DNA from 4 places in the Arhodomonas sp. AD133 genome. Region 3 is predicted to be linked to each of the others. Evidence: riboswitches for the same ligand, from Rfam matches in the RefSeq annotation. Region 3 holds a riboswitch; each other region holds the start of a gene.

Region 1 (2,178 bases), on a different contig from region 3:
GGCCCGACGCCCGGCTGACGGTCGACGACCACGCCTTCGCCGACGCCCTCGGGAAGGTCGCTCCCAAGGTGGCCCGGCGCTTCCACGGCAAGCACGGCACCCTTCATCGCTTCGCGGTCTGGAGCGGGGCGCTGGTGGTGACTATCGCCCTCATGGTGGGCCTGGTGCAGTTCGGGGCCGCGCCACTCGCAGCGGTGGCGCCCCTTGGCTGGGAGGAAGCGCTCGGCAACAGCGTCATGGCGAGTGCCAGCGATCAATTGGGCGTCTGCGACCACGACGATGCCGAGGCGCACCTGGAGACCCTGGCCGCCACGCTGGCGTCGGATCTCGACAGCCGCTATACGTTCCGGGTCCGCATTCTCGACCATGACGCCGTCAACGCATTCGCCACCCCCGGCGGCTACATCGCCGTTTTCGATGGCCTGATACAGCGGGCCTCCGGCCCCAACGAGGTGGCCGGTGTGCTGGCCCACGAAGTGGCCCACGTCATCGAGCGTCACCCCACGGAGGCGATGATCCGGCGCAGTGGTTATGCCCTGGTGATCAGCATGATCGTCGGCGACGTTTCCGGCCTGGCTGCGGTCACCGGTGACGCGGTGCGGTATCTGGCCAACACGGCGAACAGCCGCGCCTCGGAGGCGGAAGCCGACCGCCTGGCCATGCGCATGCTCAACGACAACGGTTTCGACTCCAGTGGTCTCGTTCGGTTTTTCGAAACCCTGGAGGAGGCGCACGGGGAGATGCCCGAGGCGTTGTCGTTGCTCTCGACCCATCCTTTGACGGGTGATCGTCTCCGGGACACCTCGGCGCTGGCACGGCCTGGAGACGACGCGTTATCACCCCGTGCCTGGGCTGATATCCGTTCCGCCTGCGGGGACAGCTCGCCAGTGTCCGGTCGCCACCAGGCCGGTACCTGAACGCCGGGCAGACCGCCTTCCGATGACGCTGCCACGGCGGCGGTCGGCCGTTGCCGTTGGTCCGCTGCTGACGATGCGTCTCGCCGGTCTCGGCCGGGACGGCCCGCGGCCTCTGTTGTCAAGGTTGTTATACGGCAGGGGATAGCATATCTTGTTGCTCAGTCCTCGAGCGCATCCACATATTGTGGGGGCGGGGAGGGGAACACCGGTGAAAGTCCGGGGCTGACGCGCAACGGTAACGCGGCACGACCGCGAAGCCCGAATACCTCCCAGGACAGGGTCGGTAACCACCGGCCCGCCCGCTGGCAACCTTCGCGACTAAGGTGCCCGGTGTAGGACCAGCCCGTTGGACGCCCTTGAGGGCGCGCCCAATAGCCGGCAGCGTCGGCGCGGCTGTCCCTGCCCGGTTTCCACGCGTGGGTGCCTCCGGATGAACGCGGTCCAACAGGAGGTCACCGATGCAGCCCCAAACCGTATCCGCCCCTGAACCCGAGTCCACGCGGCCCGAGGCGGCCGTGGATCTCCACGTGATCAAGCGCAACGGCGCGGTGGCCGACTTCGAGCCCTCGCGCATCAGTGTCGCCTTGACCCGCGCCTTCCTGGCGGTGGAAGGCGACGAGGCCCGGGATTCGCGCCGGATCCACGATGTCGTGGAGCAGCTCACCGCAGATGTGGTAAGCGCGATCGCCCGCCGCCCGGCGGGGGCCAGTGTCCATATCGAGGATATCCAGGACCAGGTGGAGCTCGCGCTCATGCGCGCCGGCGAGCACCGGGTCGCCCGCGCCTATGTGCTCTATCGTGAGGAGCGCGCCCGCGAGCGCGCCGCGGCAGAGACGGAGCTGGCGCCACCCACTGTAGAGACCCTGCACGTGACGCTGGCGGACGGCAGCCGCCGCCCGCTGGACGAGGCTCGCCTGGAGTGCCTCGTCCGCAATGCCTGCGAAGGGTTGGAGGACGTCGATCCGGAGCGCGTGCTCACCGAAACCCGGCGCAACCTCTACGACGGCGTCACGGAGGCCGAGCTCGCCCAGGCTCTGGTGATGGCCGCGCGGCCGCTCATCGAGCGCGAGCCGGATTACAGCTTCGTCGCCGCCCGGTTGCTGCTCGACAAATTGCGTCGGGAGGCGCTGTCGTTCGTTTTCGGCGAGCACCGCGAGGCCACGCAGGAAGAAATGACGAGCGTCTACGCGGCGTACTTCCCGGCCTACATCCGCCGCGGTGTCGAGCTTGGCCTGCTCGACGAGCGCCTGCTGGAGTTCGA
Region 2 (2,178 bases), on a different contig from region 3:
GCTGGAGACTGCCCTGATCGGCCGCCACCCCTGGCTCGGGGCCTGGCAATGGGAGGGCGAGACGGACACCACAGCCGCCGAAGCGGCGCTCGACGAAGTGGGCCTCGCCGAGCTCGCCGACCGCCCGGTCTCCACGCTGTCCGGCGGCGAGCGCAGACGCCTGGCGCTGGCCACCGTGCTCACCCAGGCGCCCGCCGTGTATGTGCTCGACGAGCCTAGCAACCACCTGGACCTCCACCACCAGGTGAACCTGCTGGCGCTGATCACCCGCCGGGCGCAGGAGACCAAGGGTGCGGTGGTCATGAGCCTGCACGACGTCAACCTCGCCGACCGCTTCTGCGATCACCTGCTGCTGCTCTTCGGTGACGGCCAGGTCTGCTTCGGCGCCACTGCAGACGTACTCGACGAGACCACCCTCGCCCGCCTCTACGGCCACCCCATCCGGATTCTCAGCGATGGCGACCGGCGCGCGTTCCTGCCGGTCTGAACCATTGCCTCGCCACCCGAGCTGCGGGTGCAGACGTTGACCCCCTCGCATCCGGCGAGTATGTTCCCTGCCACTTTCGCTCCAGGTTCCCGTGCATCGTCACGGGTCGGGGAATCGACGAACGACTCCCCGAACGGGAAGCCGGTGCGCTGCTATCGGCGGCAAAGCCGGCGCTGCCCCCGCAACGGTAGGTGAGCCGGGGAGCCTCGACGCTCCCCACGGACCCGACAGGCCACTGCGTCCGCTGACGCGGGAAGGCGGGTCCGCGGCCGACGCCCGCTCACGAGCCCGGAGACCGCCCTGGAGCGCAACCTTCGACGCTGCGGTGGGCGGTGTCCGGGAAATGGCTTCGTCCGATCTCCCGCCGCCCCCGCATGCCCAACGTCACCCCGGGTGACTGCAGCAGGGGGCTCCATGCACAAACGTCACAGTCTCATCGTCGCGGCGGTCGCTGCCGCGAGCGCGACGGCCGTCGGCGCCGCGGAACGCACTGCACCGCTGGTCGTCACCGCCACCCGCACGCCGCTCACGGCGGACGACGCGCTCGCCGCCGTGAGCGTAATCACCCGCGATGACATCGACCGACGCCAACCCGCGGACGTGCCAGAGCTGCTACGCGGCCTGCCCGGCGTCTCGATCGCGCGCAACGGTGGCCGCGGCAAAGCCGCCAGCCTGTACCTTCGCGGCACCGAGAGCGATCACACGCTGGTGCTCGTCGACGGCGTGCGCATCGGCTCGGCGACGCTCGGCAGCGCGCCGCTCGAACAGTTGTCCGTCAGTGAGATCCAGCGTATCGAGGTGGTCCGCGGCCCACGGGCCAGTCTCTACGGGGCCGACGCCATCGGCGGCGTCATCCAGATCTTCACGCGGCGCGATCGCTCCCACGCGCGCCTCGCCGTGGGCAACCGCGACACCTGGGAGCTCGGAGCCGGCCTCGCCCGTGATGGCGAGCGCGGCGGCTTCGCCGTTAGCGCCTCGGGGCAATCCACGGATGGCTTCGATGCCACCGACGAACGCAGCTTCGCCCACGACCCGGACCGGGACGGCTACGACAACCGCTCGGCCAGTGTCAGCGGCCACTACCAGGTGACCGACACACTGACCCTGCGCGGTCGGGCCCTGCGTGTCGACGGCGAGAACGAGTTCGATTCCACCTCGACCGCCGCTGACGAAACCCAGCAGGTCGTCAGCGGCGAAGCGGACTGGCAACCCACGCAGAGCTGGCGTTCAAGCCTGTCGGTTGGGTCGACCCTGGACGACGTGGACAGCCGCGATTTCGATGGCGACCGCTTCGTCACCCGCCGTGACACCGCAACCTGGCAGAACGATTTCTTCATCGGCGACGATCACATCACCACCGTCGGCGTCGACTACCACGAGGACCGGGTCAGCGGCACCATCGATTACGTCGAGACCCACCGCGATAATCTCGCCGTATTCGTCCAGCATCAGTGGTACGCCGGTGCGTTCGACGTCCAGGGGGCGCTGCGCCACGACGACAACGAAGCCTTCGGTGGCGAGACCACCGGCAATATCGCCGTCGGCTACCGCATCTCACCGGCACTCCGCACCTATGCCTCCTATGGCACGGCCTTCAAGGCACCGACGTTCAACGATCTCTACTATCCGGACACCGGATTCTTCAAGGGCAACCCGGACCTGGAGCCCGAACACTCGCGCACCACAGAGGT
Region 3 (2,178 bases):
CGGGGCTATGCGGCGTTGCGGTCATCGCGGAGTACCCAGTTCTGGATGGCCCAGCCACAGGCGAGGCCGAGCAGCAGCCAGAAGGCGGCATTGGTCACCGCGGTGGCGGCAATGAACTGCTGGTGCAGCTCGCTCATGGCCGCCACGGTGTCCGGCTCCATGCCGGCAAAGGCGCCACCGTGGGGATGGGGCGCGCCCACCAGATGGGGAATCGCGAGGAGCACGACGCCGGGGGCCTTCTTCCATCCACGGGCGAAGACGAACAGCCCGAGGGCCGCTGCCGTGCAGGCCACCGTGGCGATCCACCAGAGCTGGCGTGCCTGCAGGCCCGCCGCCTGCATGCCCGGGAGCTCCGGGGGCAGGCCGAGCGAGGGCGCGGCGAAGAACACGGCGAAGCCGGCGACGCCCCAGGCAAGCCCCCGGGCGGGGCCGACCGTGGTGCCGCGATAGAGATGGGTCGCCGACATGGCCACCAGCATGAGAACGCTGAAGGCCAGCGCGACGAAGATATCCGAGAGCGCGGTATAGAAAATGCGTTCGCCGCCATCGGCGGGCGTCCAGACTTCGCCGCTGTGGCCATGAGCGTGGCCGTGGTCCGCGGCGGTCTCGCCGTGGTGATGGCCGTGTTCGGCATCATGGCCTGCGCCGTCTTGGTGGTGGGTGGCTTCCGCGGCGCCACCGCCCTCGAAGGCCTCGGCAGCGTAGATGAGCTGGCTGACCTGGAAGTGCTGGCCCAGCGCGAACGCGAGCCCCGTGACGATGCTTACCGCGAGCGCGGCGGTCAGGATGCGTCGAAAGAGCATTCATCCCCCTGGATAACGAAATCGATTGACACAGCCTCCCCGTCGGGGACGGGGGGAGCGGGCTAGCGTGGGGCTAGCCGGAGTGGTTGCGGCGCGCCCGCCGCCGAATGGCGGCGCGCTGGTGCGCGGTGCCCGTCAGTGGCAGGGGAAGACGACCGAGTGCCGCGTGTCGTGAGCGGCGTTGTGCAATTCGCTCATCGGGGCGAAGCCCACGGCGAACAGCACCACGATACCGAGCGCCGCGGCAGCGGCCAGCTGAACCAGGGTTCCGGGGGATGCGTCGACCGCGATAGCGGAGGTGTGTTGTTGCATATCCATTCCTCACGCACTCACCCGTGCGCTGTCCATGGGTTGATGGCGTCAAGGCCGGTCTCCGGGCTTACGAGAGGGGCGTTTCCGCGACGCCCGCGCCTTCCCGTCCGACGACAGTGGCTCGTGCAGGCATCTCTCTCGATCACCGTTGCGGGGGCAGCAGTGGAATTGCGCAACCACGATGCGCGCACCACTTTCCCGATTCTCTCCCGACAGGGAGCACCTTGAGCGACGAATGGTAGGCGGCGGGGCGCGTGCGGGTCAAACCGGCGGTGTGTCGGGAGTTGCAAGTTTCAAGCAGACGTAGGCCGGCACCCGTGCGTGGTAGCGCATCGGATGCCGGCATGGGCGTGAAGGCGGCGAAGCCGGACCTTACTAATCTTCTCAGAAGTATTGTCATACGTCAGAGCGCCACAGCGGCCCGGGGGCAAGGCGCGTTCGCGCCGGCGTGGCTGGGTCACGTCAAGCGAGCGCAACGCCGCCACCGGGTCGCTGTGGCGCTCCCTTTGGGCCGGTCTGTGCGCCGATGGGATCTGCGTTGCTCACCGCTTATGTAGCCCGGCTACACGGCGCGCCTCGCGCCTTGCCCCATCGGCGCACAGACCGGCTGACGCATGACAATACTTCTGAGAAGATTAGTAAGTGGAAAGTTCCAAGATTCAAGTTGAAAGTGGCGAGTTGGCAGCCGCGGTGCCGGTGCCGCTCGCGACCTGGAACTTGCAGCGTTGAACCTGTAACTGAGGAACGGCCTTCGGCCGTGATCACTCATGCCGGCTTCGAGCTCGCTGACGCTCGCCTGGAGCCGGCCTACGCCGCTTTCGCTCATTTGTGGTGGTGGACTGCGCTGCGCTCCGTCCACCCTACGCGACGACTCCGTTGATGGCGTGAGCGGCGCCTCTCGTAGGGTGGATGGAGCGTAGCGCAATCCGCCATCGACCGCGGCGCCGTTGTCGCTTTCGACTTGAGACTTTCAACTATTTACTCGCTGCCTGCCTCTTCCGCTCGCAAAGCCGTGCGAAGTACCGCGGCGCTCGCGAAGCTGCGGTCCGGCGGTGGCAGGCGT
Region 4 (2,178 bases), on a different contig from region 3:
CCAATCAGTTCCTGATCAATATCCAGCCTGACGAGCTTCCGGGGGTGCGCGAGCATCTGCGCGAGGCCGGGGTGCGTGCCGGGTTCTCGCCCATGGTAAGGGGCCGGTTGGTGGCCATGAACGGCGAACGCATCGCCGCGCCCGCGTCCGGCGATGAGCGTGGCGAGGCCGGACGCCGGCGAGGACGGCGGGAGTTCAACCTCACCTGGGCGCGCATGCCCCGGCCGGGGAACGAGGTCGTGGCCGGGTCGTGGTGGCCCCGGGACGACGGAGCCGCATCGCCGGGCGAGCTGTCCGTGGAGGAACGCTTTGCCGAACGCTACGGTATCGCGCTCGGCGATGCGCTCACCTTCGAGGTGGCCGGTCAGCGCGTGAGTGCAACGGTCACCAGTCTGCGCAAGGTGGACTGGGACAGTTTCAATGTGAACTTCTTCGTGGTCGCCTCGCCGGGGACGCTGGACGTGCTGCCCCGGACCTGGCTAACGAGCTTCTATCTGCCCGACGGCGAGGATGAACTCATCGTGCGTTTGGTCCGGGAGTACCCCAGTGTCACCGCCATCGACGTGGGAGCGATTCTTCGCACCGTGCGCGCCATCATGGATCAGGGTAGCCGGGTGGTGGAGCTCATGTCCTTGCTCACACTGGTTGCGGGGGTGCTGGTGCTGCTCGCCGCCCTTCAGATCACCGGCGAGCAGCGCCGCTTCGAGAGTGCCCTGTTGCGTGCGCTCGGTGCCACTGGTCGTCACGTGCGTCGACTCGCTCGCTACGAGCTCTGGTTGCTGGGGGCGGTCGCCGGTCTCATCGCCGGCGGCATGGCCACGGCGGCAGGCGTGTTCGTCGCCGAGGGCCTTTTCGATCTGGACTACCCCGTGCGCCCGCTGGCGCTGCTCGGCGGTGCCGTGGTTGGAGTGGCCACCGTTTGGCTGGCCGGGGGCCTCGCGGCCCGGCGCTATTATCGCGTCTCGCCAATGCGGTTGCTGCGGGAAGGGGGGGATTGAGTGGCGGCATCCAACCTGCGGGTTCCGAGTTGAAAGTGCCAAGTCACGGGTGGTAACGGCACCGCGGGGGCGACGCGCTACATTCAAACTGAAACTCTGAGCTTTTCACCAAGGCGTGGCTTCGCCGCGCCGCAACCACTTTGAGAATGTGACGCGAACCCTATATATTGGGCGTGGTCTTCAGCGGATGCCCAACAAATGGGTGTCCGGCGGGGAACACCGGTGAGAATCCGGGGCTGTCGCGCAACGGTGTGGCGATACCATCGCCGAGCCCGAGTACCGCCGAAGACGACGACGGGAGCCTCGCGCCAAGGTTTCCGGTGCTCAGTCATCCGGGTACCCGCGCCGGCTCCTTACCCCTGTAACCAGCGGGAGGAGCCCATGCACACACATCATCTGCCACTGAACGATCCATCCGACGAACCACTTGCCGTGAACCACGGTGGCGCGCAGTCGTTGCGTGCCCTGATTCCGGACAGCTGTCTGACCCCGGCATTGCGCAGTGCGCTGCAGGGGCTCGGTGCCTGCATCGTGCCGTTCCGCTGGCCGGGTATCGATCATCCCGACCTGGCCGGAATTACCGTGCCGCTGCCCGGCACCGGTCCCGAATGGCTCGGCGAGGCGGAATCCGAAAGTCTGATAGCGGCCCTCAAGGATATGGAGCGGTGCGGCCGGGCCCCGGTCTGGGCTCAGGTGATGCTGGCGCAACATCGCGCCGGCACCCTGCTGGACAGTGACGGCACGCTGGAACTCGCCGACGGGCTCAGTGCTCAGGGGCTGATCGCCGCCGTTCTGAGGCTCCCGGGTCACCAAGACGGGGCTTAGTGGCAGTCGCGAGTACAAAGCGCCAAGTTGGAAGCAAAAAGTGCCGCGTGCCGCGCGGCGCTTCCAACTCGCCACTTGCAACTCGGAACTTTCCATTAAGGCGCGGCCCGGCCGCGCCTTTACCGCTCCTCCACCGGAAAGCCTTCCAGATAGCGCGCCCAATCCACGGACGGGTCGCCCACGGCGACGAAGTCGGGGTTGAGGACGGATTCCTTCGTGTTGTAGGTCAGCGGTGTGGCGTCGGTGCGCAGCACGCGACCGCCGGCGGCCTCGACCACGCACTGTGCGGCGCCGGTGTCCCATTCCGAGGTCGGGCCAAAGCGCGGATAGATGTCCGCTTCGCCCTGGGCGACGA

The links. Region 3 has a riboswitch for cobalamin ahead of ACPEES_RS17725 (CbtB domain-containing protein). Riboswitches for the same ligand answer to the same signal wherever they lie in the genome.
Region 1: another riboswitch for cobalamin. It lies ahead of ACPEES_RS09720 (ribonucleoside-diphosphate reductase subunit alpha); the one in region 3 lies ahead of ACPEES_RS17725 (CbtB domain-containing protein).
Region 2: another riboswitch for cobalamin. It lies ahead of ACPEES_RS13630 (TonB-dependent receptor domain-containing protein); the one in region 3 lies ahead of ACPEES_RS17725 (CbtB domain-containing protein).
Region 4: another riboswitch for cobalamin. It lies ahead of ACPEES_RS08520 (hypothetical protein); the one in region 3 lies ahead of ACPEES_RS17725 (CbtB domain-containing protein).

Annotation. Positions count from the first base shown of each region.
Region 1 is NZ_JBNAZM010000013.1:15,071-17,248, forward strand. Features, by position in the region: gene ACPEES_RS09715 (M48 family metallopeptidase) at 1-917, shown strand, start outside; cobalamin riboswitch at 1,066-1,205, shown strand; gene ACPEES_RS09720 (ribonucleoside-diphosphate reductase subunit alpha) at 1,376-2,178, shown strand, end outside.
Region 2 is NZ_JBNAZM010000023.1:35,680-37,857, reverse strand. Features, by position in the region: gene ACPEES_RS13635 (ABC transporter ATP-binding protein) at 1-487, shown strand, start outside; cobalamin riboswitch at 554-805, shown strand; gene ACPEES_RS13630 (TonB-dependent receptor domain-containing protein) at 902-2,178, shown strand, end outside.
Region 3 is NZ_JBNAZM010000039.1:18,186-20,363, forward strand. Features, by position in the region: gene ACPEES_RS17715 (AAA family ATPase) at 1-25, opposite strand, end outside; gene ACPEES_RS17720 (CbtA family protein) at 6-803, opposite strand; gene ACPEES_RS17725 (CbtB domain-containing protein) at 939-1,115, opposite strand; cobalamin riboswitch at 1,151-1,356, opposite strand; gene ACPEES_RS17730 (precorrin-6A/cobalt-precorrin-6A reductase) at 2,094-2,178, opposite strand, start outside.
Region 4 is NZ_JBNAZM010000010.1:81,802-83,979, forward strand. Features, by position in the region: gene ACPEES_RS08515 (ABC transporter permease) at 1-998, shown strand, start outside; cobalamin riboswitch at 1,163-1,299, shown strand; gene ACPEES_RS08520 (hypothetical protein) at 1,380-1,823, shown strand; gene cysQ (3'(2'),5'-bisphosphate nucleotidase CysQ) at 1,943-2,178, opposite strand, start outside.